2 regions of the Mycobacterium stomatepiae genome follow, and region 1 is predicted to be linked to the other one. Evidence: riboswitches for the same ligand, from Rfam matches in the RefSeq annotation. Region 1 holds a riboswitch; the other holds the start of a gene.
The links. Region 1 has a riboswitch for magnesium ahead of G6N54_RS25605 (hypothetical protein). Riboswitches for the same ligand answer to the same signal wherever they lie in the genome.
Positions count from the first base shown of each region.

Region 2: linked by a shared signal. The riboswitch ahead of G6N54_RS05565 (Rv1535 family protein) and the one ahead of G6N54_RS25605 (hypothetical protein) in region 1 are both predicted to bind magnesium.

Region 1 is NZ_AP022587.1:5,370,437-5,384,876, forward strand. It holds gene G6N54_RS25575 (aldehyde dehydrogenase family protein) at 1-355, opposite strand, end outside; gene G6N54_RS25580 (haloalkane dehalogenase) at 478-1,728, opposite strand; gene G6N54_RS25585 (GlxA family transcriptional regulator) at 1,786-2,784, opposite strand; gene G6N54_RS25590 (hypothetical protein) at 3,284-4,159, shown strand; gene G6N54_RS25595 (linalool dehydratase/isomerase domain-containing protein) at 4,218-5,447, shown strand; partial or broken gene G6N54_RS25600 (VWA domain-containing protein) at 5,707-6,712, opposite strand; M-box (ykoK) riboswitch at 7,120-7,302, opposite strand; M-box (ykoK) riboswitch at 7,665-7,833, shown strand; gene G6N54_RS25605 (hypothetical protein) at 8,046-8,369, shown strand; gene G6N54_RS25610 (MgtC/SapB family protein) at 8,383-9,096, shown strand; gene G6N54_RS25615 (FAD-binding oxidoreductase) at 9,134-10,513, opposite strand; gene G6N54_RS25620 (MFS transporter) at 10,524-11,771, opposite strand; gene G6N54_RS25625 (uracil-DNA glycosylase) at 11,842-12,687, shown strand; gene G6N54_RS25630 (FAD-binding protein) at 12,684-13,814, shown strand; gene G6N54_RS25635 (LLM class flavin-dependent oxidoreductase) at 13,853-14,440, shown strand, end outside.
Region 2 is NZ_AP022587.1:1,156,564-1,171,003, forward strand. It holds gene G6N54_RS05530 (RluA family pseudouridine synthase) at 1-483, opposite strand, end outside; gene lspA (signal peptidase II) at 480-1,112, opposite strand; gene G6N54_RS05540 (asparaginase) at 1,188-2,114, shown strand; gene G6N54_RS05545 (DNA polymerase IV) at 2,079-3,491, opposite strand; gene G6N54_RS05550 (class I SAM-dependent methyltransferase) at 3,531-4,097, shown strand; gene G6N54_RS05555 (class I SAM-dependent methyltransferase) at 4,197-5,000, shown strand; gene ileS (isoleucine--tRNA ligase) at 4,997-8,158, opposite strand; gene G6N54_RS05565 (Rv1535 family protein) at 8,443-8,682, opposite strand; M-box (ykoK) riboswitch at 8,955-9,124, opposite strand; gene G6N54_RS05570 (NAD(P)H-dependent flavin oxidoreductase) at 9,278-10,402, opposite strand; gene G6N54_RS05575 (carboxymuconolactone decarboxylase family protein) at 10,438-11,007, opposite strand; gene G6N54_RS05580 (NUDIX domain-containing protein) at 11,054-11,566, opposite strand; gene G6N54_RS05585 (non-ribosomal peptide synthetase) at 11,577-14,440, opposite strand, start outside.

The DNA.
Region 1 (14,440 bases):
CGTCCGGTAGCGATTGTTGTGCTACTTCCCGAAACCAGGTGATGGAGCCGTCAATCTCCCACTGCGCCATCGCCCGTGGCTTGCCCTGCTCACTTGTCAGCAGTGCCATGAACTCTTCGGCGTGGCATTCGAGTCGGTCAGCGATCGCAGCCAGCGCGGTTTGGCGTTCTGTATGCGGCCGTGCCGCCCACCCTGGAAAGGCGTGTCGCGCGGCTTCAACTGTTCGGTCAACATCCGTCGGATCCGCGCTGGGCACGTGGGTGAGAACCGATCGTGTCGCCGGGTTGAGAACGGGCGTTGAAGCTGCTTTTCGAGTGCGTGTTCCAGCGATGGTCATCGTGAAGTCGGAATCCACGCTCACCTGGACATCGGGAGTAGTGCGCACGTTGAGTCAATCTCCTCGTCGAGTAGTGTTGGCGCGCTATGTCTTAGAACCCGTATGACCCCCGACCGGTGTGGTCGGGGGCCGCGAGCACGCTATCGGCGTTTGATGGTCCCCAACCACGAGGCCAACCCCTCGCCCATGCCGTGGGGATCATCGAACGGGGTCCAGTGCATGCCGTCGACCTCAGCGACAGCGAGGTTCGGGTATTGGGCAACGGCGACCCGGCGCCGACCCCCGACCCGGGCAATACCGCCCGGCCGCCCGGCAATGTGCAGCTTGGGGATCGGAGTCTCGGCCAGCCACGCGTCTTGGCGCTCGAGCTTGGCCCGTAGCGGGGTGTTGTCATCACCAAACGGCACAGAACGCGGCCAGTCCAGGGTGGGACGGCGGCCTTCACCCGCATCGGCATAGGGACGCACGACCTCGGCCCATTCTTCAGGATCCATGATGCGCATCATCTGGCCTTGGGCGAAGTTGACGAAGTAGTTGTCCTCCAACACGTTTCGACCGCCCTGCTCGGTGCGGATGTGTTTGAAGGTGTCGCGGACCATCATTGGCCAGTCCTCCCATTCAAACGGAGGCAGCAATGCCTCGGCGAACGCTATGCCCCGCACGCGGCTCGCATGCGACATCGCCCAGTCGAATGCGAGGTTGGATCCCCAATCGTGGCCTACGAGAACGACGTTGTCGCCGAGATCCAATGTGTCGAGCAGGCGGTCGAGGTAGTGGGCGTGGGCCTCAAAGCTGTAGGTGCCCGGACCGACGGAGGGCAATTTGTCAGAATCGCCAGCGCCGATCAGGTCGACGGCGATTGCACGATGGGTCTCAGCGACGTGGGGAAGGACGTTGTGCCACAGGAAAGAAGACATGACGTCGCCGGGAATGAACACCACGGGGTCGCCAGCGCCGACCTCCACATAGGTCATCGTGTGGCCGTCAACGGCGGTCGACTTTTTGGAGTACTGCGCGGTGGCCGAGATGGGCTTACCTTGAGGCAGCGCGGACTGGAGAAGCACATTCTTCATCAATGCTCCGCCGGGGCTTAGTGCCGCGCCGCTGAGGTTGACTTGTTCGAAGTAGTCGTACCAGCCCGAGGCCGCGATACCCGCCTCGAAGTTGCGCTGCAGTCCTACCTCCGGCACGCGGTAGACACAGAAGAAGTCGTAGGGCGCGCGGTGGTCGGTGGCGGGGTCGTTGACTGCGTAGGCCACAATCTCCACACCTTGGGCTTGCAGCGCACCCAGAGCCCCGGCGAGAGTGCCGGCAAACGCTTCCCGCTGCGCAGGCGGCAGATCGATCCACGACTGCTTGTAGTTGTACATCTCGACGAATATTTGTTGCACAGCAATGCCTTTCGTTCGGGGTGATGGCCGATGCCCGCGGCGCGGGACTGAGTGGGGCTAGCGAGGGGATGCAGCGAACCGGTGGCGGTACTCACGGGGCGTAGTGCCCAGCCGAGCTCGAAACACTCGGTGCAGGGTTTCGACTGATCCCAAGCCGCTTTCGGCAGCGACGCGCTCCGATGTCAGTTCGGTGCGCTCGAGGAGTCGACGGGCGTACTCCACCCGCAGCCGCTCGACGAACTCACCAGGAGTCAGGCCGACCTCGGCGTGAAAGAGTCGCGCCAGATGGCGTGGGGTGACTGCGAGGCGGCGTGCCAGTGCGGCAACCGACAGGTCGTCGGTGAGATGGGCCGCGATCCATCGACGCAGCTCGGAGATGTCCGAGCGGCTACTCGCAGGCACTGACAGTGCAGCACTGAATTGGCTTTGCCCGCCGGGTCGTTGCACGAACATCACCATCAGTTGCGCGACACGCAATGCGATGTCGTCACCGTGGTCGTCGCCCACCAGGGCGGGGGCTAGATCCATCGATGCCGTAATCCCCGCGCTGGTCCAGATTCGGCCCGAGCGAATGAAGATCGGGTCGGGATCAACCTCGATCAACGGGTGGTCAGTGGCCAATTGGTCCGCGGTGCCCCAATGGGTGGTCGCGCGGTGCCCATCGAGAAGGCCAGCCGCCGCCGCGATGTGGGCCCCGGCGCACACAGCTGCCACACGACCGGCTTGCGGGCCGTGTTCGCGGAGCCAATCGCATACCTCGTCGTCGAGTACCGCAGCGGGGGTTTTGTCACCGCCGACATCGACGCGTCCGGTAACCAGGATGGTGTCGGGCCGTTCTTGCAACTCGGCAAATGTTTGGTCGACCCCAAGTCGTAGGCCAGATGACGCCCGCACGTCGTCGCGGTGCGCGGCCACCACACGAACCTCGTAGCGGGCCGCGGTGTCGGGCAGGGCGATGTTGGCCATCGCGAAGACTTCCGCAGGGCCGGCGACGTCGACGGCGTCAATCCCCGGAAAGACTGTGACCGCCACCAGATGGGTGGGCTTGGTGTGCATGGTTCCAGCCTCAACGGTCCCGCCGAAGTCTGCAATGACCAAGTATTGTCAGATACAGACATCCCACGGATGTGTCGCAACGTCTGCCGTCCCGCGTGGGCGTCGACGATCATCGCGCGACAATGTCCGTATTTGACATAGATGCGTCATTGCGGACGAACGGGCTTCCGGAGAGGCTGGGCTTGCAAGGGGAAACTCCAGTCACTCCATGACTGTCAGGCAACCGACAAAGCCGCCGTTGCGCAGACCTTGCGGGTGAGCCCTGGCGGCACTGATGACGCGACTGTCGAGGAAGCGGGCCGACGATCATGCTTTGTTGCTTCGTTCTGGGAGGGCTAGCTCTGTTCGGTCCGCACGGGGCGCGGCTCTATGCGGCTCTTCGACCTAAACGCAGGCCGCCCATCCGCGCCGAATTAACCGAACCGACGACGTCGCGCCAACTCGTGTTCGATCAGTTCGCCGGCGCCGTTGGCGTCCGGTGATGCGACAGTCCGCGGGGATGGCCGAAACGGCGCCCGTTCCCGAGCGGTTGGTGAACTCCCCGAGCGAGCTCGCCAGACGGTGGCAGCGCAGGGCGCTTGCGGGCTTGCTCACCTTTTGGGTTCTGGCGGCCTCGGTACCGGCCGTGCTGGGGATGAGCGGCCCGTGGCGGGCATTCGGCGCCGGACTTATCGTGCCCGGTTCGGGCCTACTTTATGCAGTGCCGCCAGCACACCACCCCGTTGGCGTGGGCATGGTGATCGGTCACGCGATTCTCATCGCTGTTGAGGTGGCCGCGGTGGCGTGGATGGTCAAGCGGCACAGGGCGGCGGGCTTGGTCCTCGTCGTGGTGTCGGCCCTGCTGGTGGTGGGCTGCGTGAGCGCGCCGTACGTGGTCGTAGTGGCTGGCCACTGCGCAGGATTCCTCGGCGTGCTGGTTGCCTGCGGCTGGGCAGTCGGGATTCGCCTGATCGCCCGGGCGGACAGCGTTACCCTGGTCGCGATCATCGTGACATCAGCGATCGCTGGTGCCCTCCTGACTGCCGGTCACGGAGGTTGTGCTGGACCGCTGACCTGGATACCGTGGGCGGCCTTGGTCATGGCGGTGGGCATGACGGCTGTGCTGTATACGCGTGCTCGGCTCGCGCGTCGCTCGGCACTGCGGGTAGGGACCCGACGGTTGGAATATCTCGATCAACAGCGCGGTGCTGAGCCTGCTAAGACGAATCCTGTTGACCTGCAATGCTCTTCAGCAACAGCTCGGGTTACTGAAGCAAACGTCCAACACTTGCAGCTGTTGCGTTATCTTCTCGGCGTCGCCATCAGCAGGCCGACGAGTGGGCAAGCTTCGACGACGAAGCCCAAGGTCCACTACAGCAATACCGCTATCAGGTGAACGCGCTCGGCTGGGCGCTTGCGATGTTCAATTATGCGCACGCTCCGGCTTATACCGTGTGCTCACCGACGCGCAGCTGGCGCTGTTCGATCGAGCGCAGCACAAGGCGGTCTGGGGCTATTGGTATCGGCAGAATCTGCTGGGTAACTGGGATTTCGTGAAGAGGCGTGCCGATCCAATTGACGTACCGCAGAACATCATGTTCTCCGGTTACTTGAACCTCCAGCTCGCTATGTACCGAAAGGCCACTGGTGACAGGCGATTCGACGATGCAGAGTCGCTGGTCTTCGAGTGGTCGCAGCGTCAACGCTTCGCGTTCGACCATCAAAAGATCAACGCGATAACAATCCGCAACTTCGATCAGGATCTGTTCTTGTGGCCGTGCGAACCGGTTCTCGGCCCAGGGCGGCGGCGCGGGTATGTCTTTCCTTACTGCAATACGGTGACGGTGGCTGGGATCGCGATCATGGATACCGTGAACGGGACAAGCTTCGGGACTGACATCGCACGCAGGGTCGACGAGGTGCTAGCCGCCGAATACACCTTGGGGGCTAATGATCTAGCAGCCTTCATGATCTCGGGTATCGGCTTGTCGGTACGCAGGGTCATGTCAGGGCCGGGTTCCACGGCTGGTGTCGCAGCGTTTATCGCACCGCTGCAGCCCGATCTGGCATGGCGTGCTTGGCAAGTCCTCAAGCGAGAATGGTTGCAGACCGGGCTTTACCGCCAGCCGGCGTCAGCTGGCCAAGAAATGCCTGACTGGGCATCGGGCGCTAAGACCAACGCTGAAACACTGGCGTCTGCAATGCATCTGGCCTATGCCGTTGGCGACAATCGGTGGCACGCGGAGATTTGGGAGGAGGCGACCGAACAGTTGCGATTCACCGAGGACCCCGCCAACCCGGGAGTCGCTCGTTTCGAGGATGCCTCTGTGCACGCCAAAGGGATGCTGGCCTTCGGCGGGATGGGTCATTCCGGTGCTTTCAATGACATGCTGACTAAGCCGCGTCCCGTGCAGTGGGCGACCGGGCCTCGGCTTGTCGACGTCCCTCATCCGGAAGTCCTTGTGGCGAAGGCTGTATCGGATGGCCACGGGCTCGATGTGGTCGTTCATCCCGGCCGAAATAGTCAGCGTGTCGGGCTGCGTGTTGATCGACTGCGGCCCGGAGGGTGCTACCAGGTCCACGGGGCGTTAGGCGGTCCGATTATGGCTGACGATCTGGGATGTGCGCAATTCACCGTCGATTTGGCCGGCCGCACCGTGATCGCCGTCCGCCCGACCGGATAAAGGACGTCGGGCACAGAGATCGCGGCGGTGTCATTCCGCAAACGGCGCAAGCTTCATAAGTAGTGGCAAGTCGGCGTACCGCGACACCCATTGCGCCCTTCCGTCCGGCATTGCTGCTGCGGCGCCGGCCCAACGGGCAGGCGCGATACGCCTAAGGCCTACGTCGTATTCCGTCCAGGATGCACACTCGCCACATCGGGGTCGAGAAGCCGACCACCCTTCGCTTCTGAATCGGTAGTGATTATCCGCGCTGTGCATATCAATTCGGCAGCGTCCGGTTAATGAGGAGACCGGCCAGTGCGGCGCAAACGAGGAGCAGCACCCCCAGCCGAAACCAACTCGTGCTGTTGTCTCCTCGGATGGTCTCGTAGCCGATCTGCCGCTGAATGCTGGCGTAGACGGTCTTGAGTTCGGCAGTGTTGTCGACATGGAATGCGTGTCCGCCCGATAATTCGGCGACGCGTTTGAGGGCGTCGTCTTCGACTGGCACCGACACGTGCGCACCGTCCAACTCGATTGTTCCGTCGGAGGTTCCAAAAGCGATGGTGGAGATCGGCACACCTTGATCGCGGGCGGCGCGCGCGGCGGTGAATTCGCCTCGGGGATTATCAGGGTCGGGCGGGTGGTTCTCCCGGCCGGTCGACTCCAGCACGATCCGTGCCGGTGGTGCCCCAGAACCTCCGCCGAGCACGGCGCCCACAGTGGCGATCGATTGCAGTGCGGCGAAGATAGCGTCGCCGACAGCGGTGCGATAAGAGACTTGCAGCTTGTCGATCGCAGTCGTGGTGGCCCGGTGGTCGGTTGTCGGGGATACCAACACCGCTGGACTACCCGAGAAGGCGATCAGCCCCAGATTGATTCCGGGAGAGAGCTGTTCGGTGAATTGTTTACCGACTTGCTGGGCGACGGCCAGCCTGCTCGGTGCCATGTCGGTGGCGGTCATCGCCGGCGACACCTGGATCAATAACATGACGACCGCGCTTGCGCGGAATCTGCACCGCATGGGTCGGGCCGGCCAACCCCACCGTCGACGCCAACAGGGCAACCACGAGCAGGATCGCCGGCAGGTGTCGCCATCGCCGCGAGCGCGTGGGCGCCACGCGCTCCAGTATGTCCATATTGGCAAATCGCATCAGTCGACGTCGTCGGCTGATTAGGGCCAGGACGTACAGGCCGATCAACCCGACGACGACGAACACAAACGAGAACCACCATTTGTGCTCGAAACCTGACATCGTCAATGGGCCGAGCATAGGCACCGTCATCTCCGGGAATCCGTTCGGCGCCAGTAACTGTCGGCTTCAAGCGACAACGCTGTTTGCTGCGCGGCGCTATGCATCAGTGGATCCTTTCCGCGGGCGTGGTCGTCGGGTCAGTGGTCGGCTGCCTGGACGATCCAGGGTTGCCGAGGCGAGGGTGCGCCGGGGGCCCCAGAGAACCATCTGCGCCGTTTAGCACTCCAACGGAGCGCAACCGTAACAGGTTGATGGAGAACGGCGTTCAGGATCCGAACGACGAAATAGGCCCGCGGCGAAGTGGGGAGAGTACCGAATCCGCAGACGGCGGTTTATTACTCGTATCCAATGGTGGTTCCCCACCTCCTCGCAACCGGGACGCACGCGGGCGTCGCTTCACAGCACACGAGGCATTGCGCCCAGCCCGACCGGCTGAGCACGCACCCCTCTCGTCAGAGCTTCGGCACTGCACGTCGTATTCGCGACCGAAAAGCCCAGCCGCAGAAGCCACTTGGGCTCAACCCTTAAGCCGGGAAGAGCTGTCCTGACCCGGGGCGTCTTTCGACGTTCGGGGTCAGTGGCCTATATCCGTACAGACGCCTCACCTAGCGAGGTGCTACCGCAATTCTCAATGCTGGGCTCGCCCCGGTCAAGCCGACTGGCAGATCTCTACGCTTTCTTCACACCAACTCGATATCTGAGCTACGTTCTCGACGGCTTCACTAGACACCGACGAAATTGCACCCGCCGCCGAGGCCGGCTCAAACCCTCGCCGTTCTCGGCAGGGGACTGGACCTTCGAATGCCGCCAGGTGTGCGCTCGGCGAGGCCTGCGCTCAGAGCACGCCCGGGGGCCGGGCTGGACACCACCCCCCCCTTCGGGAATACGGGGGAACTGAACGGATTCCGATGTCGCGGCATGCAGCTTCGCAGCAGCGGCCACGGGTTGACCCGATGAGCTGATGTGTGCCAGGCTTGTTCACGCAGCACCTCGATAGGTGAGGCGTCCGCACGGATACAGGCCACTGACCCCGAACGTCGAAAGACGCCCCGGGTCAGGACAGCTCTTCCCGGCTTAAGGGTTGAGCCCAAGTGGCTTCAGCGAGTCTGATACGCCGTGCAGTGCCAAAGCTCTGACGAGAGGGGTGCGGAGACCATCTCTGAGATGTGTGCTCTCTCACCTGTGCTAGTAGGTACGACCCTGCGGGCGTGGTGAATGCCGCGTGGCTAGAAGGAGGTGAGGGCCCAAATGGGAAGTGACAGTGGTCCGTATCCCAGTCCTCGGATAGGCCCATCCGGCCACCTCACGTACCGCTGAGTGGGGGGTGCAGCCGGATCCGTCTGTGCTGCAAAGGAGTTCCCTCATGACCAACGTATTGACGCTGCCCACCACGCTGCGCTACCTGGCCGGCCAAACCCCACTAACGGTTGTACCGGCTGCCTGCCCGCGGACCGACTTACAGACCGAACTATCCATCGCCGCAACCCGATTCGAATTCGCGGTCGGTGTAGGTGCGATGCTGGGCGGCCTGGTCGGCCTGGGTGTGGGCGCAGCCGGTGGCTGCGTCGTCGGCGCCGCATCGGCAAGTGCCATCGGCGCCGTCGTCGGTGGCGCAACGCTGGGTATCCCGGTGGGCATCTACAGCCTGGTCCAACTCAACAACGTCGTCGGCCAGACTGCGGCCTAGCCAGGAGTGCAACATGATCGACACAATCGACATCGCCGTGCGGATCGCCGCAGGACTTGGCCTGGGCGCGGCCATCGGGCTGGAACGGCAGTGGCGATCGCGCAACGCCGGTTTGCGCACCGCAGCGCTGGTCAGTCTTGGCGCCACGCTGTTCGTCGTGATGGGTGCCTACGCGTTTACCGGTGTCAACGCCGATCCCACCCGCGTCGCAGCCCAAGTCGCTTCCGGTATCGGCTTTCTCGGCGCTGGCGTCATCATGAAACAAGGTGCCACCATCTCGGGACTGAACACCGCCGCCACCTTGTGGGCCGCCGCTGCGGTGGGAGCGCTGGCCGGCGGGGGGCTGTTAATCCCTGCGGTGATCGGCGCAGGTGCGGTGATCGCCGCCAATATCGTCCTGCGACCGATCGGGCGCCTTCTGGACCAGCATCATGGCTCGGGAACTGAAAAGTCCTCTGCCGAATATCGATTCGAGGTTCGTTGTGCGACGCGCGCCGAAGCGCACATCCGCAGCTTGGTGTTTGACGCCATCTCGCGACCCAACCTCACCGTGCAATCGATCACCGCAATCGACCTGCCCGACGATCAAGGTGTCCGCATCGCCGCGACCGTGATTGCCGACGAACGCGACGATCACCGTATCGAAGCCGCGCTCGCTGACGTCATCAAGGCCCCCGAGGTCACCGCGGTGCGGTGGATCGCCGAGGAGATGAGCCTTGCCGACTAGCGACAAGACCCACTCGGGCGCTCGAGCAGAGGTAGAACTAGATCGCAGCGCCGGGGTTGAGAATGCCCAGCGGGTCCAAGGCCTGCTTGATGCGCTGATTCAGCGCCGTCACCTCGGGCCCGAGATAGCCGTCCAGCCAGGGCCGCTTGAGCCGGCCCACCCCGTGCTCACCGGTGATCGTGCCGCCCAATCCAATGGCCAGGTCCATGATTTCGCCGAACGCGACCTGAGCCCGTGCTGTCATCGCGGGGTCGGCGGCGTCGTACACGATCAGCGGGTGAGTGTTGCCGTCGCCGGCGTGCGCTATCACCGAGATCATCAGGTCGTGTTCCCCGGCGATGCGGGCAATCCCGGTCACCAGGTTGCCCAGCGCCGGCAACGGCACCCCGACGTCTTCGAGTAACAGCGATCCCTTGGCCTCGACGGCGGGGATGCAGAACCGGCGCGCGGCGACGAACGCCTCGCCCTCGACCGGGTCGTCGGTGGTGAAAACGTCCGTTGCATTGTTTTCGGCGAATATCGAGGCGATCAGTTCGGCGTCCTCACCGCTGGCCCGGCCGCGCTCGTCGGAGCCGGCGACCAGCATCGCCGCAGCCCCGCGATCGAGGTCCATGCGCAGGATGTCCTCGACGGCATTGATCGCCGCCGAGTCCATGAACTCCAGCATCGCGGGCCGCAGCCGCGACGAGACCCCGAGCACCGCGTCGACCGCCGCCTCGACCGAGGCGAAGCTCGCCACCACGACGCTCGACGTGTTTTGCGCGGGCAGCAGCCGCAGCGTCACTTCCGTGACGACGCCCAGCGTGCCCTCGCTGCCGACGAACAGCTTGGTCAGCGAAAGCCCCGCCACATCCTTGAGCCGCGGACCGCCCAGCCGGACGGCGGTGCCGTCGGCCAGCACCACCTGCATACCCAGCACGTAATCGGTGGTGACGCCGTACTTGACACAACACAGGCCCCCGGCGTTGGTGGCGATGTTGCCGCCGATGCTGCAGATTTCGTACGACGACGGGTCCGGCGGATACCACAGGCCGTATTTGGCGACGGCCTTCTTCACTTCGGCGTTGAGCAGGCCCGGCTGGCAGACCGCGGTCCGGGTGACCGGGTCGACGGTGATGTCGCGCATCTTCTCCGTCGACAACACGATCCCGTTGGCCAGCGCGGTTGCCCCGCCCGACAGGCCCGTGCCGGCTCCGCGCGGGACGACGGGCACCCGGTGTGCGGTGGCCCAGCGCAGCACCGTCTGCACATCCTCGGTGCAGCGCACCCGAACCACGGCCAGTGGTGTGCCGGCCGATGGGTCGAAGGCGCGGTCGTGTCGGTAGCCGTCGGTGATGGTCGGGTCGGTCACAACCATCCCGTCCGGCAGGTCGGCGATCAGGTCGGCCAGTGTGTCTGCATTGACTGCGGTGCTCATCGGCCGAATTTTACGGCGCGGAATCTTCAGCAAACTCTGGCGCGCGATCGAGTTCGCGCAGCGACGGCAGCGCGCACGCGATCAGGCCGATCGCGATGATCGGCGCCGCCAGCGTCAGGAATGTCACCCGCAGCCCCGCGGTGTCGGCGAGCGGCCCGGCCACTAGCAACCCCAACGGGCCCGCGGCGAGCGTCAGTCCCGTCATCACGCCGACCACTCGACCGCGCAGGTGTTGCGGGGCCCGGGTCTGCATCATGTAGTTGTAGATCGGCTGGATCGGCCCGTAAACCAAGCCCGTCAGCCCGCACAGCACCAGGATCACCGGCAGTGGTGGCAGGAACGCGATCCCGACCGACGCGGCACCGAAGGTGAGCGTCGCGGTCAGCACGGCCGTGCGCCGCCGCATGTGTTTCGACAGCACGGCGTAGCCCAGCGCGCCGGCCACGCCGCCGACCCCGAGCGCCATCAGCGCCCAACCCAACTCGGCTGGTTCACGACGATCGCTGAAGTACTTGGGAAACAGCACGCTTTCCATCGCCAGGTACAGCGCGGTGACAACCAGATCGATCAGGCCGAGCGTCCGCAGCACCCGCATGTTCCAGACGAACCGCATGCCCTCGGCGACTCCGGACACCAGCCCGCCGGGCCGCGTCGCGTGGTGTGGCTTGCCGATGCCCTCGAGCCGCAGCGCGCCAATTGCCAAGAAAGACAACAAGAATAAGAACGCCGTGATCCACATCGTGTTCACACCGCCGACCGTGGCGATCATCAAGCCGCCGATGCCGGGGCCCAAGATGTAAGCCAGGTTGAGAATCGCTTCGTACCCGCTGTTGGTACGGTCCAGCGGCCAGCCGGCGCGGGTGGCGGCCTCGGGCAGCATCGACTGACGCGCCGTGGTCCCGGCCGGGTCGAAAGCGGCCGAACAGAAGGCCAAGACGGCCAGCTCGACGACATTGAGCGCGTTCGCGCCGAACAGCCAGGCGATCAGCGGGACCGCCGCCACGGCCGTGCCCGACAGCGAATCGGAGACCAGCGAAATGCGGCGCCGGCCGAAAAAGTCGACCGCGGTGCCGGCGACCAACGTGGAGAGCACGAGTGGCACGGTCATCGCCGCGGCCACGATCGATGCGTCGCCGGCGCTGCCGTGACGCTGCAGTGCCAGCCAGGGGAAGGCAACCAGGGAGACGCCGGTACCCGCGGTCGCCATCAACGTGGCGAACAGAATTAGGAGAGCCGGACCGCGGCTGGAATGTGTCATGAATATCGCGGCTGAATCTAACGCCAAAGCGTTCGCGGGACCACCGAATTTCGTGGTCGCTATCGACTGAATGCAGGATGTTCATGTGCTTGTTCACCCGAATACCGGATTGGCATTCGATTCGCCGGTTGAGCCCGGCAGCGGATGGCCCGGCGATCTGGCCGTACCGCTCACCCCGAAGGCCGCCGACGCGGCGCAGGTTCGGGCGCTCGCCGGTGCGGCCGGCTCGATTCCGGATTTGGACGCGCTGGTCAGCGTCTGTCGCGCCTGCCCGCGGCTGGTCACCTGGCGTGAGGATGTCGCCGTGGCGAAACGGCGCGCGTTTGCCGACCAGCCGTATTGGGGCCGGCCGGTTCCGGGTTGGGGGTCGCAGCGGCCGCGTATCTTCATCGTCGGGCTGGCCCCGGCCGCGCACGGCGCCAACCGAACCGGGCGAATGTTCACCGGTGACCGGTCCGGCGATCAGCTGTACGCCGCCCTGTACCGGGCCGGACTGGTGAACCAGCCGACCAGCGTGGACGCCGCAGACGGATTGCAGACCAAGCAGATTCGGATCTCCGCGCCGGTGCGATGCGCGCCGCCGGCCAACGCCCCGACCCCGGCCGAGCGCGACACCTGTTGGCCGTGGCTGGAAGCCGAATGGCGGCTGGTGTCCGAGCAAGTCCGCGTCGTCGTCGCCCTGGGCGGGTTCGGCTGGCAGATCGCGCTGCGGCTGCCTGGCGCCTTGGACATGCGAGCGACGAGGGGGACGTCCAAACCGCGGTTCGGCCATGGCGCCGTCGCCGAGTTGCCGTCGGGCGTGCGTTTGTTGGGGTGCTACCACCCGAGCCAGCAAAACATGTTCACCGGTAGGCTGACTCCGGCAATGCTGGACGATGTTTTTTTTCAAGCCAAGAAGCTGGCAGGGATTAAGTGACCGAAGTATTGATTTCCGGGGCCAGCGTCGCCGGTACAACATTGGCGTATTGGCTTGGACAGCACGGCTATTCGGTTACCGTGGTGGAGAGCCATAAGGGGCTGCGCCCGGGCGGACAGGCGATCGATGTGCGGGGCCCGGCGCTGACGGTGCTGGACCGCATGGGGCTGTTGTCCGCCGCCGCGGAGCGCAGGACCGGCATACGCGGCTCTTCCGTCGTCGACCGCGACGGCAACGAGCTGTCCCGGGACACCGAATCGACGCCCACCGGCGGTCCCATCGACAACCCCGACATCGAGTTGCTGCGCGACGACTTGGTCGAGTTGCTGTACGAGGCAACCCAGCCCGCGACCGAATACATCTTCAACGACAGCGTTTCTGCCGTGGTGAACCGCGGGACCGCCGTCGACGTGCGGTTCGAACGTTCGCCGTCGCGCAGCTTCGACCTGCTGATCGGCGCCGACGGCCTGCATTCCAATGTCCGCCGACTGGTTTTCGGTCCCGAGGAGCGGTTCATCAAGCGGCTGGGGACGCACGCCGCGATCTTCACCGTGCCCAACTTCCTCAACCTGGACTTCTGGCAGATGTGGCACTACGGGGACACCACGATGGCAGGTGTCTACAGCGCCCGCAACAACACCGAGGCGCGCGCCATGTTGGGCTTCATGGACACCGAACTGCGCATCGACTATCGCGACATCGAAGCTCAGTTCACCGAGGTCGAACGCCGGATGGCCGACGACGGCTGGGTACGCCCGCAGCTGCTGGAGTTCATGCGTAGCGCACCGGATTTCTACTTCGACGAGATGGCCCAGATCGTGATGGATCACTGGTCGATCGGCCGGGTGGCGCTGGTGGGCGACGCGGCCTACTGCTGCTCGCCGCTGTCGGGCCAGGGGACCAGTGTCGCGCTGCTGGGCGCCTACATCCTCGCCGGCGAGCTCAAGCGCGTGAGCCAAGCCGACTGGGTCGACCACGGAGTCGCCTTTACCAACTACTTCAAGCGCTTTCGCGGCTACACCGAACGGACCCAGTTCCTGGCCACCGACAACATTCCCGGTGGTGCCCCGATATCGCAGGAGCAGTTCGAGGCGGTCGTGAATTCGATCACGCCCAGCAACTACTAGCCGGGAACGAACACCGCGCCGAATGCGTTGAGGCGATCGTGCGTCTTTCCGTCCTAGATCTCGTCCCGGTACGCACCGATCAGTCGACCGGTGATGCGTTGGCGGCCACCGTGTCACTCGCGCAGACTGCCGACCGCCTGGGCTTTACCCGATTCTGGGTCGCCGAACACCACAACATGCCTGCGGTCGGCGCGACTAGCCCGCCGGTGCTGCTCGCCTACCTGGCCGCGCAAACGTCACGCGTGCGACTGGGGTCGGGCGGGGTCATGCTGCCCAACCACGCGCCGCTGGCCGTTGCCGAGCAGTTCGCGCTGCTAGAAGCCGCCGCCCCGGGCCGAATCGACCTGGGCATCGGCCGGGCGCCCGGCTCCGACCCGGTGACCTCATACGCGTTGCGTGGCGCCCGCTCAGCCGCCGAGCAGGATCGCGATATCGAGACCTTCCCCGAATACCTCGACGACGTGGCGGCGTTGATGAGCGCGAGTGGTGTGCTGGTCCCGCTGCGCTTGGGCGACTACCGGCTCAAGGCCACCCCCGCCGCCGCCAGCGAACCGCGGCTGTGGCTGCTGGGCTCGTCGATGTACTCCGCGCACTTGGCGGCGGCCAAGGGGCTGCCATACGTGTTC
Region 2 (14,440 bases), 2.0 Mb from region 1:
TGCGCGCTTGAGCAGCGTGTAGGCCCGCTCGGAGATCGCCACCACCATCACCCCGGAGGTGCCCACGTCGAGGCGATGCACGATGCCCTGCCGCTCGTGCACGCCCGAGGTGGTGATCCGGAAACCCGCGGCGGCCAGGCCACCCAGCACGGTGGGCCCGCTCCAGCCCACCGAGGCGTGCGCGGCGACCGCGGCCGGCTTGTCGACGACGACGATGTCGTCGTCGGAATACAGGATCGTCATGCCCTCGATGTCGACCGGGGTGTTCTCCAGCGGCGCCGGCGCCTCGGGCAGCCGCACCTGAAGCCAGACGCCGGGCGTCAGGCGGTCGGACTTGCCCGCCTGCACCCCGTCGAGTTCGACGCCGCCGTCCTCGGCGATGGCGGCCACGGCGCTGCGCGACAACCCCAGCAGGCGCGACAAGCCGGCGTCAACACGCATGCCCGCCAAGCCCTCGGGAACGGGCATCGAGCGCTCGGTCATTGGGCCTGGTCGGCCTGATCCCGGCCTTCGGTGTTCTCGCCGGGCTTACGCCGTCCGACGGTGTCGAAATCGAAGCCGAACACCGACAGCACGACGAGCAGGATCGCGCCGCCCACCACGGCGGGATCCGCGACGTTGAACACCGGCCACCACCCGATCGATAGAAAATCCACGACGTGCCCGCGCAGCGGGCCCGGCGCGCGGAAGAAGCGATCGACCAGGTTGCCCGTGGCGCCGCCGAGGATCATGCCGAGGCCGACCGCCCACCATGGCGACACCAGCCGCCGGCCCATCCAGAAGATCCCGGCCACCACACCGGTCGCGATCAGCGTCAACACCCACGTGTACCCGGTCGCCATCGAGAACGCGGCCCCCGAATTGCGCACCAAGGTCCAGGTCACCGTGTCGCCGATGATCGAGACCGGCTGTCCGGGTGGCAGCAGCCTGACCGCGAGCACCTTGGTGATGACGTCGAGCGCCAGGACGACGGCCGCAACCGACACCAGTAGCCGCAGCCGCCGTGGAGCGGACTGCGGCGCAGGGGTTTCGGGTGCTGCCACTTCGCCGGACGTTTCAGCCTCCTCCGCTGACGTCACCGGCTCGGCCGATCCTGTTGGTTCTTCGGGCACGCCCCCATCATCCCCTAGTACCCGGCCCGGTTGGGTGCGGCCTCGCCGCCCCGGCACGTGCGGGATGATTCGACTATGGGTCGGCTCACCGTTATCACCACCGGCGGCACGATTTCGACGAGCACCGGCGCCGACGGTGTGCGCCGGCCCAGCCGAAGCGGATCCGACCTGACCGCCGGCCTCGATGTCGACGTCGTCGACCTGATGGCGGTGGACAGCTCGGAGCTGACGAGGGCCGACTGGGACCGGATAGGCGACGCCGTGCGGGCCGCGGTCGACGGCGGCGCCGAGGGTGTGGTCGTCGCGCACGGCACCGACACCATGGAGGAAAGCGCGCTGTGGTTCGACCTCACCTATGGGGGTGACCCGCCGGTCGTCCTGACCGGGGCGGTGCGCAGCGCCGACGCCCCCGACTCGGACGGCGCCGCCAATCTGCGCGACGCGATGGCGGTGGCGGCCAGCCCGGCCACGCGTGGCCTCGGGGTGCTGGTGTCGTTCGCCGGCCGGGTGCTGCAACCGCTGGGCTTGCACAAGATGGCCACCCAGGATCTGAGCGGCTTCGCCGGCGAGCTGGTCGGCACGACGCCGGGTGGCGTGACGCTGACCGGCGCCAAGACCCGCACTTACCTGGGTGAACTGCGGGCCGCCGACGCGCCTCGGGTCGACATCGTCGCGGCCTACCTGGGCAGTGATTCGGTGGCGCTGGACGCGTTCGTGGCCGCCGGAGCGCACGCCGTCGTGCTGGAAGCGCTGGGCTCGGGCAACGCCGGGGCCGCGGTGGTCGACGGGGTGCGCCGGCACTGTGCCGACGGGATCGTCGTCGCGGTGTCCACCCGGGTACCCGGGGGCGGGGTCAGCGCGGGCTACGGCCCCGGCCACGACCTGGTCGAAGCCGGCGCCGTGATGGTGCCCACGTTGCGGCCGCCGCAGGCCCGCGTGCTGGTGATGGCCGCGCTGGCCGCGGGGCTACCCGTCGCCGACGTCGTCGCCCGCTGGGGCTGACGCGTCGGCGGTGAGCGCGCCCAGGTAGTCACTCCAGTCCAGGGAGTCCACCGGGTTGGCTTTCGCCAGGTCGGCGCTGCCGATGGGGAACGTTCGGGCCAGGCCCGGCCCGGAACCCCGGGTTTCGAACCGCACGGTGACGACGCCATGGCCGGCGCCCTGCACCCAGCCGTGCCCGAGGTCGCGGTGCGCTACGTCATCTCCCACCCGCCACGGTGAGGCCTCCGCGGCCGGCGCGAACATCGCGTCAGTCGCGGTTTCTGTTGCTGTCTGGAAGGAGTGGTGTGCGTCCGACTCCGGCGCCGCGAGCTCGAGGTCGGGAAACAGCGACTCCTGGCGCACGTCGCTCAAACCCGAAAACCCAACGCCGAGTAGGCGAATCGGCCCGATCTCGCGCGGATCCAGCAGCAGCCGCCGGGCCAGCGCAACCAGCGCGCCGGGCTCGGTGGTCGCGTACGGCAAGGTCGCCGAGCGGGTCAGCGTGCTCATGTCGGACTTCTTCAGCTTCACCGTGACGGTGCGCGCGCCGCGGCCGTCGCGCAGCAGGCGTTGATGCGCGTGCTCGGCGATCGGCTCGATCGCGTCGTGCAGCTGCTCGAGGCTGGTCAGGTCGACGGCGAAGGTGGATTCGGCGCTGATCTGCTTGGCTTCGGCGCGTTCGGCGACGGGGCGGTCGTCGATGCCGCGGGCCAGCCGGTGCAGCGCCGGCCCGACCGTCGCGCCGAGAATGTTGGCGACCTCGGCGTCGGTCAACGCGGCCAGCTGGCCGATCGTCTCGATGCCGAGCCGGTTCAGCTTCTCCTCGGCGACCGGGCCGATTCCCCAGAGCCGCCGCACCGGCAACCGGTCGAGCAGCAACCGCTCCTCGGCGCGCCCGACCACCCGGATGCCGTCGGGTTTGGCCAGGCCGGAGGCGATCTTGGCGATCTGCTTTCCCGAGCCCGCGCCGACCGACGCGATCAGCCCGGTCTCGTCGCGCACCCGTCGCCGCAACCCCTCGCAGAACTCCTCGACGTCCTCGGCGGACGCCCCGGCGAGCTGCGGCGGTTCCCCGAACGCCTCGTCGAACGACAGCTGCTCGACGACCGGCACCAGGGCGCGCACGGCGTCGAACACCCGCCGGCTGGCGACCCCGTAGACCACCCCGCGCGGCGGCAGCACCACCGCCGCCACACCGATCATGCGGCGGGCCTGGTGCATCGGCATGGCCGAGCGCGCCCCGAACACCCGTGCCTCGTAGCTCGCGCCGGCCACCACTCCGCGGCCGCCCAGCCCACCGACCAGCACCGGCCGGCCGCGCAGGGTCGGCCGGGTGAGCTGCTCGACGGAGGCGAAGAACGCGTCCATGTCCAGGTGCAGGACCCAACGCGACTCCATCCGATAAATGCTATTGCGCTACTGAGCTACCGTTTTCCCATGGCCATGAACCTCGCGCACCGGCGGATCTGCAGCTCGGAGAGGTGGGCCGCAGCGGTCAAGGACGACCTGCTGCCCTGGGTGCTGGCCGACGTAGACCTCGGCGACAACGCCCTGGAAATCGGGCCCGGCTACGGCGCCATCCTTCGGGTGCTGGTCGACAGGGCGCCGACGTACACCGCGGTGGAGATCGACACCCCGATGGCACAACGACTGCAGCGGCTCCACGGCGACCGGGCGCGAATCATCAACGGCGACGCCACCAAGACCGGGCTGCCGGCCGACGAGTTCAGCTCGGTGGTGTCTTTCACGATGCTGCACCACGTTCCAACCGTGGAGCTGCAGGACCGGTTATTCGCCGAGGCTTTCCGGGTGTTACGGCCCGGCGGCGTGTTCGCCGGCAGCGACAGCGTGAATTCGCTGCGGTTTCGGATCCTGCATTTCCGCGACATCTGCAACACCGTCTCGCCCGACACCCTGCCGGATCGGTTGCGCGCGGCGGGATTTGGCTATGTCGAGGTCGAGGCCCGCGGCGGCAGGCTGCGCTGGCGCGCGGTCAAAATCTAGTTTCCGCTCGGCTATCGGACGCAACCCGAATCGCTTGCTGAAAACGAGCTTTCGTCGTAGCGAGTTCGACCGCACAGCATCGAGGGGTACAACGAAGTCATGCCTCCTGTCTCGACCGAACCCTCGCCCTCCGACCGCCAGCCACACCTGCTCCGTGACGTCGCGGAGTCCTTCGGGGTGGACGCCGAGCGCTACAACCGGGCCCGGCCCCGCTACCCCGACGCACTGATACAGCGCGTCGTCGCCACCAGCCCGGGCGCCGAATTCCTGGACGTCGGCTGCGGCACCGGTATCGGCGCGCGGCAGTACCGGCAGGCCGGTGTCACCGTGCTCGGTGTCGACCCGGACCCGCGGATGGCCGAGGTGGCCAGGCGCAGCGGCATCGAGGTCGAGATCGGCAACTTCGAGACCTGGGACCCGGCCGGCCGGACTTTCGACGCGGTCGTCGCCGGGCAGGCCTGGCATTGGGTGGATCCCGTGTTGGGCGCCGCCAAGGCCGCACGGGTACTGCGGCCCCACGGGCTGCTGGCCACGTACTGGCATGTCTTCGACCCGCCGAGCGAAATCGCCCAGGCCTTCGAGGATGTGCTGGAGCGGGTGGCTCCCGACGCGCCGTTGCGAACACCCGGCATCCAACTGCAAGAGGAAAATCTCGCCAGGGCACTGGAGGGCATCAGGACAGCGGGCGGCTTCGCCGAACCCGAGCAGTGGCGGTTCGAATGGCAGCGGCGCTATACGCGCGACGAGTGGCTGGACCATCTGGCCACCACCGGCCAACTCACCCTGCTCGGGCCGGCTGAGGTGGCAACCGTGGGCGAAGCCGTGGGAGCCGTCATCGACTCGGTCGGCGGCGACTTCACCATGCAATACGTCACCCTGGCGGCCGCCGCGACGCTCGCCTAGGCCTTGGCGATCTCGACCCGCACGCCGTCGCCGATCTCCGCCGCGTCGCCGGGATCGCCGAACTCGAAGCTGGTGGCCAGGATTTCACCGGCGATCAGGTCGCGATGCGTCTTGGCCCAGTCGGCCCGTTCGGCGGGCACCGACATCACCACGCGGATGCGGTCGGAGACGTCCAGCCCGGTCGACTTGCGCAGCTCCTGCAGCTCGCGGATCCGGTCCTTGGCCCAGCCTTCGGCCTCCAGCTCCGGGGTCACCGTGCCGTCCAGCACGACCAGACCGGCTCCTCCGGGCAGCGCCGCGGTGAACTCCGGATCGGCGGCCACCAGTCGCGAGCTGTACTCCTCGGGCTGCAGCACCGCGGGGCCGGCCGTCAGCGTGCCGTCGGGATTGACGACGCCGTCGCCGGCCTTGACCGCTTTGATGGCGGCTTGCACGTCCTTGCCCAGCCGCGGCCCGGCGACCCGCGCGTTGACGGTGAGCTCGAAGCGGCCGTAGGTGTCGATCGCGTCGGTCAGCTCCACGCTCTTGACGTTGAGCTCGTCGGCGATCAAGTCGGTGAACGGCACCAGCAGCTGTGGATCCTCCACTGCGACAGTCAGTTTCGGCAGGGGCAGCCGCACCCGTAGCTTCTTGGCTTTCCGCAATGACGACGCGGCCGAACACACCTCGCGAACCTGGTCCATCGCGGCGACCAGACCGGCGTCCGCCGGCAGCCCGTCGGCTCGCGGCCAGTCGGTCAGGTGCACCGAACGTCCGCCGGTAAGACCGCGCCAGATGATCTCGGTGTCCAAAGGAAGCAGCGGGGCGGCCAGTCGCGAAACGACCTCCAGCACGGTGTGCAGCGTGTCGATGGCGTCGGGGTCTTCCGCCCAGAATCGCGAACGTGACCGTCGCACATACCAATTCGTCAGCGCCTCGGTGAACTGACGTAGCTGTTCGCAGGCCCCGGAGATGTCACAGACGTCCAGCGAGCCGGTCAGCTCGTCGCGCAGCACCGCCAGCTTGGCCAGGATGTAGCGGTCCAGCACGTTAGCCGAATTAGTGCGCCAGGTACCGACTTTCGGCGCGTAGAGGGCCAGGAAGCTATAGGCATTCCACAGCGGCAGCAGCACCTGACGCACGCCGTCGCGGATGCCCTGCTCGGTGACGATCAGGTTGCCGCCGCGCAGGATCGGCGAGGCCATCAGGAACCAGCGCATCGCGTCGGAACCGTCGCGGTCGAAAACCTCGCTGACGTCCGGGTAGTTGCGCAGCGACTTGCTCATCTTCTGACCGTCGGAACCCAGCACGATCCCGTGTGCCACACAGGTTTTGAACGCGGGCCGGTCGAACAGAGCGGTGGCAAGCACATGCAGCGTGTAGAACCAGCCCCGGGTCTGCCCGATGTATTCCACGATGAAGTCGCCCGGATAGTGGGTGTCGAACCAGTCCGCATTCTCGAATGGATAGTGCACCTGGGCATACGGCATCGAGCCCGAGTCGAACCACACGTCGAGCACGTCGGGGATGCGCCGCATCGTGCTGGCGCCGGTGGGGTCGTCCGGGTTGGGCCGGGTGAGCTCGTCGATGTAGGGCCGGTGCAAATTGGTGGGCCGCACCCCGAAATCGCGCTCCAGCTCGTCGAGGCTGCCGTAGACGTCGATCCGCGGGTACGCCGGGTCGTCGGATTTCCACACCGGAATCGGGCTGCCCCAGTAGCGATTTCGCGAGATCGACCAGTCTCGGGCGCCCTGCAGCCACTTACCGAATTGGCCGTGCTTGACGTGTTCGGGGTACCAGGTGATCTGCTGGTTCAATTCGACCATGCGATCCCGAAATTCGGTGACCGTGACGAACCATGACGAAACCGCCCGATAGATCAGCGGATTGCGGCATCGCCAGCAATGCGGGTAGGGGTGCTCGTAGGTTTCGTGGCGGATCAGTACCGCTCCGTTGCCAGCTGCGGGCCCACTGCCATTCTTCAGGTCGCGGATGATATGCGGGTTGGCGTCGAAGACGTGCTGACCCTTATAGTCCGGGACGGTGGCGTCGAAGCGGCCCTTGGAGTCGACCGGGGTGACCGGCACGATGCCCACCTTGTCGGTGGTCGCCATGTCGTCCTCACCGTAGGCCGGCGCCATGTGCACGATCCCGGTGCCGTCCTCGGTGGTGACGAAGTCACCCGGCAACACCTGGAACGCATTGGCTCGCCCCGGTTCTGGGTCCATGAAGTACGGGAACGGCGGCAGGTAGCGGGTCCCCAACAGGTCCGTGCCCGCATAGCTGCCGAGCACCTCGGGCGCCTGGCCATCCTGGAGGCCGAGTTCTTTTGCGTAGGCGCCCAGCCGCGCCTCGGCGAGCACGAAGCGCCGATCTCCGACCTCGACCTCGACCTCGACCTCGACGTAGGTCACGTCCGGGTTGACGGCAACGGCCAGGTTGGACGGCAGGGTCCACGGCGTCGTCGTCCACACCAGCAGATAGGCGCCGTCCAGCTCGCCCCCGACGACCTTGAAGCCGACCGTCAAGGCCGGGTCCTGCCGACTCTGATAGACGTCGTCGTCCATCCGCAATTCGTGGTTGGACAACGGGGTTTCGTCGCGCCAGCAGTACGGCAACACCCGGTAGCCTTCGTAGGCCAGGCCCTTGTCCCACAGCCGTTTGAACGCCCAGATCACCGACTCCATGTAGGGCAGGTCCAACGTCTTGTAGTCATTGTCGAAATCGACCCAGCGGGCCTGGCGGGTGACATAGGCCTGCCACTCGTCGGTGTAGCGCAGCACCGATTCTCGGCAGGCCTCGTTGAACGCCGCGATGCCCATGTCGTCGATCTGGGACTTGTCGGTGATGCCGAGTTGGCGTTCGACTTCGAGCTCGGCGGGCAGCCCGTGGGTGTCCCAGCCGAATCGGCGGTCCACCTTGTACCCGCGCATCGTGCGATACCGCGGGACAATATCTTTCACGTAGCCGGTGAGCAGGTGCCCGTAGTGCGGCAGCCCATTGGCGAAGGGTGGCCCGTCGTAGAACACGTACTCTTCGGCGCCGTCGCGGTGCGCGATGCTGGCCCGGAAGGTGTCGTCACGAGTCCAGTAGTCGAGGACCTCGAGTTCCAGCGCCGGGAAGTCGGGGGCTCCCCCGGCCAGCTTCGGATAAGCCCTGGCGTCAACGTTTTCGGTCACGGTGCGCGTCGCCTCCTGCGTGCCTACGGTCAGGCCGGGGACGAGGTCGCGCAACCTGCGCGAGCACCGCGGTACCACCCCGCTTGCCGCGCTTACGCGTGGCCGCTCGATTCGGGCTATGACGGGCCTAACCGTTCGGGTCTACTGGGCCGTGCGGGCTGTTCTTCCGAAGGCTCCCCGGTGATTGCCGGATCGACGCCGCTCGACTCTACCGCGAGACTGCAACTGCCTGCCCAAACACCGAGTGAGAACCCCGGCAGATGCAGTTTCGCGGTAGGCCAACCTCATGCCCGAACTTCGAGCACACCAACGCGCCACAGCGCGGCGTAGACGTGCCGGACCGGGATGCTCAGCAGCCGGGCCGCGCCGTCCACCAGCGGGTCGCCGGCGCCGAAGTGCCGGGCCTGGACCTGACGGGTCACCTTCTTGGCAGCGGGCGCCTGCGCCGGGGTGGTGTCGCGCACGACGCGCAGGTTGCGGACGGGCGCTACGGCAACTACTTCGTCGAAGAGTACTGCGGTCATGATCGTCTCCTAACGGAATTGCAAACGGGTGCTGACTGGACTGATGTGTCCCGACCCATCACGGTTCCGATCCGAGAACGCTTGAGCGGTAAGTTGATTCGTTAGCTCAAGGCGACGGACCGAGGGTCGGATCGGGACGGAACGTGTCCGGGATATCCATCCGGACTGCCACTGGAACTCATGCGTCCCTCACCTCCTCTACGGCCACGGCGCGTGCGGCTACCCGCGCCTGTTTGCGCGCACAGAGCTCAGAATCCGGCGACCGCCGGAAATCCGCACCCCGCTCGTCAGAGCTTTGGCACCGCACGACCTGTCCGGAACTCCGGAAGCCACTTTGGCTCAACCCTTAAGCCGGGAGGAGCTGTCCTGACCCGGGGCGTCTTTCGACGTTCGGGGTCAGTGGCCTGTGTTCGTGCAGCCGCCTCACCTAACGAGGTGCTTCGATAATACTCCACGACTGCCCCAACCCGGTCAATGCCATCTGGCCCGTGCTGCCAAAGTTCTGGGCGTCCTCACAGCTTTTTGTCAGGTCGTGCGCCGCTGAGCTGCACCAATACGGAGCCTGAGTGGCGCGGCTCACCCGCGGCCCCGTGGCTCAGTCGTCGGTCAAGCTCTCCAGCCGTCCGATGGTTTCGGCGAACTCCTCGATCATGTCGAGCATCACCGAACGGGTCGGCCGGACCTTGTCGAGCGAACCGACCACCTGGCCGACGAAATAGGTTGCCAGTTCGCGCGCTTTGGCCCCAGGATGGGCGGCCGCCTGGTTGATGCGCACCTGCGGTTCGGTGACCAGGGTGGTTTGCAGCGGCATGCCGAGCGGGGCCGGGTTTTCCGGCCGCTCCCATTCCTCGGTCCAGGCCGTCCGAAGCATCCGCGCGGGCTTGCCCGTCATCGACCGCGATCGCACGGTGTCCGACGAACTGGCGGCCAGGAACTTCTCCTTGACCACCGGGTCGGTCTCGGCCTCCTCGGTGGTCAGCCAGACCGAGCCGCACCACACGCCCTCGGCGCCCAGGGCCAGGGCGGCCGCGATCTGGCGGCCGCGGGCGATCCCACCCGCCGCCAGCACCGGGACCGGCGCGACGGCATCGACGACTTCGGGAACCAGCACCATGGTCGCCACCTCGCCGGTGTGGCCGCCCGCTTCGGTGCCTTGCGCGACGATCAGGTCGACGCCGGCCGCGGCGTGCCGGCGTGCGTGCGCGGTGGTGCCGGCCAGTGCGGCGACCAGCACGTCGTGGCCGTGTGCGCGTTCGACGAGGTCGGCCGGCGGCGGGCCGAGCGCGCTGGCGATCAGCCGAATGTCATGTGCGAAGGCCACTTCCAAGAGTGGCTCGTAACCCTTTGGCGAGATGTTGAGGCCGCCGCCGGACGCGCGCGGCGGTTCGGCAGGCGCCGTGATGCCGTAGCGGCCCAGCAGCTCTTCGACGAACGCGCGGTGCTCCTCGGGAAGTAACTCCCTGACTTGCTTCGCCTCGATTCCGCCTTGCTCGGCGCCGACGTATTTGGGCGGCAGGAGCAAGTCGACCCCGTAAGGCTTGCCGCCGGTCTGCTCCTCGATCCAGGTCAGCTCGCTCTGTAGCCGTTGCGGGCTGTGTGCGACCGCACCCAGGACGCCGAAACCGCCCGCGTTGGTGACCGCGGCGACGACGTCGCGACAGTGGCTGAACGCGCATATCGGGAACTCCACACCGAGCAGCTCGGCGACTCTGGTTCGCATTCCTCGACGCTAGGAGTTATTGCCGGGCATGGCAATCAACTCGCGGGTGAGCGCCCGTCGGGCGGCCAGCCGCCCACGCCCTCCTCCAGCGGGACGTCCAGGCTTTTCAGTATCGACGAGACCATCAGCCACGCGCTGATCGCGGCGACAAGCTCCACGAGAGTCGTTTTGTCGCCGCGTAATTCGCGCTCGCATGCCGCCCAGCTCTCGGCACTGACCGTACCGTCGCGCACCACGTCGTCGGTGGCCGCCAGCACCGCGCGCTCGGTAGGCCCGAATGCGTCGTACCCTTGCCAATCGCGCACACCGAGCAGGTCGTCGGTCGTCACGCCCAACCGGGTGGCGACGCGCCAGTGTTGCGTCCACTCGTATTCGCACGCGGTGAGCCAACCGACCCGCATGATCACCAGCTCTCGTAGCCGGGCGTCGAGCGAACCGTGCCACAGCATGGTCGCCAGCAGGTCGTTGACCGCGCGCGCCAGCTGCGGATGGTTCAGCAACACCTGGAAGATGCTGAGCTCGGCCATGTAGTCGGGGACGGCGGCCTCGTCGGCGGCGGCCTTGGCCTCGCCGAGCGGCAGTCCGGGGACGCGGGCTGTTGTCATCGTCTGAGCACTCCGGTATACTGGCGCCACGTCTTCGTGTTCATGGCTAATCGTAGTCAGCCGTCGACTTTTCCAAGGTATCGCGCGCAATCTGAATCACCGCGGCCGCGACCGGCGCGATCCGGGTGTCCTCGACCCGCAGAAAAGCCGCACCCGCCAAGTCGTCACCATTGCCATCAGTGCGGACGCTGCCACAGACGCCGATCACATAGAAATGCCGCCGCGATCGCCACGCCTCGCCCCGGGTGCGCTCGAAGAAGTGCTCTTCGAATTGACAGATGGGCCGGGGCGCGGATGTCAGCGACAACCCGGTCTCTTCGCACAGTTCGCGCTCCAGCGCCGCGACGAACGACTCCCCCTCGTCCACGCCTCCGCCCGGCAAGTCCCAAAACCCATCGCCTGCTTGCTCTTTGGTAAGCAGGACCTCGTTGTCACGAAATGCGACCCCGTATGCCGAGGTGCGGTCGATGAGCTCGGCCGCGGGCGCCAGATGCACCGCGCCCGCCAGGTCACGACATAAAACGCGTTCGGTTCCCGGACGGGAAGGAAACTGCGTCACGAGCGCACGACTAGAGCAGTCCCACCAGCTGCAGGTCGGTGACGTACTTGATGATCACCGATGCCGAGATCTGCGGGATGTCGTTGTCAGCACCGATCTTCGCTTCCTGCACCGCAGCACGGAAACGGTCGGTCGGCGCGAACGACCCGCGCGTCGGCTCGAGCGGCTGGATCTGCTCGGGGTTGTGCAGCATCAGCTGCAGCATCTGCAGCACGGAGTGCTGCCGCTGCCGATCCGGCAGAGCGCGCAGGCCGATCTCGAATTGCCGCACCCACTCCGCGAAGTCGTCGATGCGCTGGATCGGATAGCCGGCCTCGATCAACCAGTCGACACAGGTGTCGACTCCGATGCCGTCGTCGTGCGGGTTCATCACGTGGTAGGTCTCGAACCCGTCGACCACTTGGGCCCCGAGGGTGGCGATCGCCTCGGCGACGAACTCGACTGGCAGCGCGTCGTAATGCGTCCGCTGCCGATTGCCGTTCTCGTCGCGCTTGTAGAACGAAGCGGGCGCGACGCCGGTGGCCACCAGGCTCAGGATCATCCGGGTGACGACGTCGGTCATGTTGAACTGGCCCGCGTAGCTGACGTCGGACAGGATCATGCCGCTCCGGAACACCGAAACCGGAAGGCCGAACTGCTCATTGGCCTCCCGCAGCAGCACCTCACCGGCCCACTTGCTGTTGCCGTAGCCGTTGGCGAAGCTGCCGTCCAGGACGCGGGTGGGACTGATCACCCGGATGTCGGCGTCCTCGGTGAACAGCGCGGGCTCGACCTGGCGGCCGAGGTCGGAGGTCGACACGTAGGCGTAGGGCTTCATCCGCGAGGTCAGCGCGAACTTGATCAGTTCGCCGGTGCCAACGACGTTGGGCCCGAACAGCTCTCGGTAGGGCAGCACTTGGTTGACCACGGCGGCCGAGTCGACGATGAGATCGACGGTGTCGGCCAGTCGTTGGTAGGTCTGCTCGTCGAGACCCAGGTTGGCTTCGCCCTTGTCGCCGGCGATGACCTCGAGATGGTCGGCGGCCAGCTGGTGGAAGTGGTCCATCAGCCGCGGGTCGCCGCTGTCGAATGTCTTCTCCAGACGACGCCATGCCTCCTGATCGGAGCCGGCTCGCACCAGGCAAATCAGCTTGCCGTCAACACGTTTCAGTTGCTTGAGCCACTCCAGGGCCAGGTAGCGTCCCAGGAAGCCGGTTGCCCCGGTCAACAACACCGTGCGCGCCTCGGCGCTCGGGCCCGGCAGCGTCGGAGCGTTGAGCAGCGTCGTCTCGTCGATGAACTTGTCCAGCGTGAGGTCGCTGGCACGAAGCTCTTCGGTGTCGCGACCGTGCACCACAACGTAACTCGGGCCGTTGGCATCGGTCTCGTCCGAGTCGTCGTCACTGTCCAGGCGCTGGCTCATGGTGCGAACCGACGGCGCCTCGAACAGCGTGCGCACCGAGAGGCTGGAATCGAACGCGGTGTTGATCGCGGCGACGACTCGCATCGCCGACAGCGAATCGCCGCCCAGGTCGAAGAAGGAGTTCTCGACGCCGACCCGCTCAATGCCGAGCACCTGGCCGTAGATCCCGGCCACGATCTCCTCGGTGGGTGTCGCGGGCGGGGTGTATCGGACCGCACTCTGGTATTCCGGTGCCGGCAGTGCGCGTTTGTCGAGCTTGCCGTTGACCGTCCGAGGCAACGTGTCGAGCACGACCACCGCGGTCGGAACCATGTAGCCCGGCAGCCGCTCGCCCAGCGCGCTGCGCAGCTGCGCGGTGTCCACATCGCCGGTGACCGTGACGTACCCGACCAGCCGCTTGTCACCCGGACGGTCTTCGCGCGCGATCACCGCCGCGGCCTGCACCCCGTCGAGGGCGGCCAGCGCGGCCTGAACCTCGCCGAGTTCGATGCGGAAACCGCGGATCTTAACCTGCTCGTCGGCCCGCCCCAGGTACTGCAACTGCCCATCGGCGCCCCAGCGCACCAGGTCGCCGGTGCGATACATGCGCTGTCCGGGCGCATCCGCGCCGGCGAACGGGCACGCGACGAACCGCGACGCGGTCAGACCGGCCCGGCGCAGATAACCGACGGCCACCCCGCGGCCGGCGATGTACAACTCACCGACCACGCCCTCGGGGGCCGGTCGTAGCCACTTGTCCAGCACGAACAACGCCGCACCCGGCACCGGCACACCGATCGGGGCGCCCTCGCCGGCCTTCATCGGCGCGCTGATCGCGGCGTAGATAGTGGCTTCGGTCGGGCCGTAGGCGTTGATCATCACCCGTCCGGGCGCCCACTTGTCCACGATTTCGTTCGGGGATGCCTCCCCCGCCATCACCAACGTCGCGGACTCCAGCCCTTCGCCCGGCATCATCGCCAGCGCCGACGGAGTCTGACCCACCACGGTCACCTGTTCGGCGACCAGCAGGTCACGCAGCTCGTGGGCCGACGCCGCCGCTGAATCGGACACCACGACCAGCCGGGCACCGTGCAGCAGGGCATTGAAGATCTCCCACACCGAGACGTCGAAGCTGTAGGAGTGCCACTGCGACCACACCTGCCCCGGTCCCGTCGGCGCGCCGGGATTTGGTGCCTCCAGCAACGACGTCGCGTTGTGGTGGGTGATCGCCACGCCCTTGGGTACCCCGGTCGTGCCCGAGGTGTAGATCGTGTACGCCAGATCCTCGGGCGCCACTTCCGGCAAGGTGACGTCCGAAGGGATCGACAGGTCCGGGTCGTCGACGTCGATGACCGCCAGATCCGCCCCGTCGAAGCGCGACCGCATGGTCGCGTTGGTGACCGCAGCGACCGGCGTGGCGTCGCCGAGCATGAACTCGAGCCGTGCGTCGGGCATGACCGGGTCGATCGGCAGGTAGGCCGCCCCGGACTTGA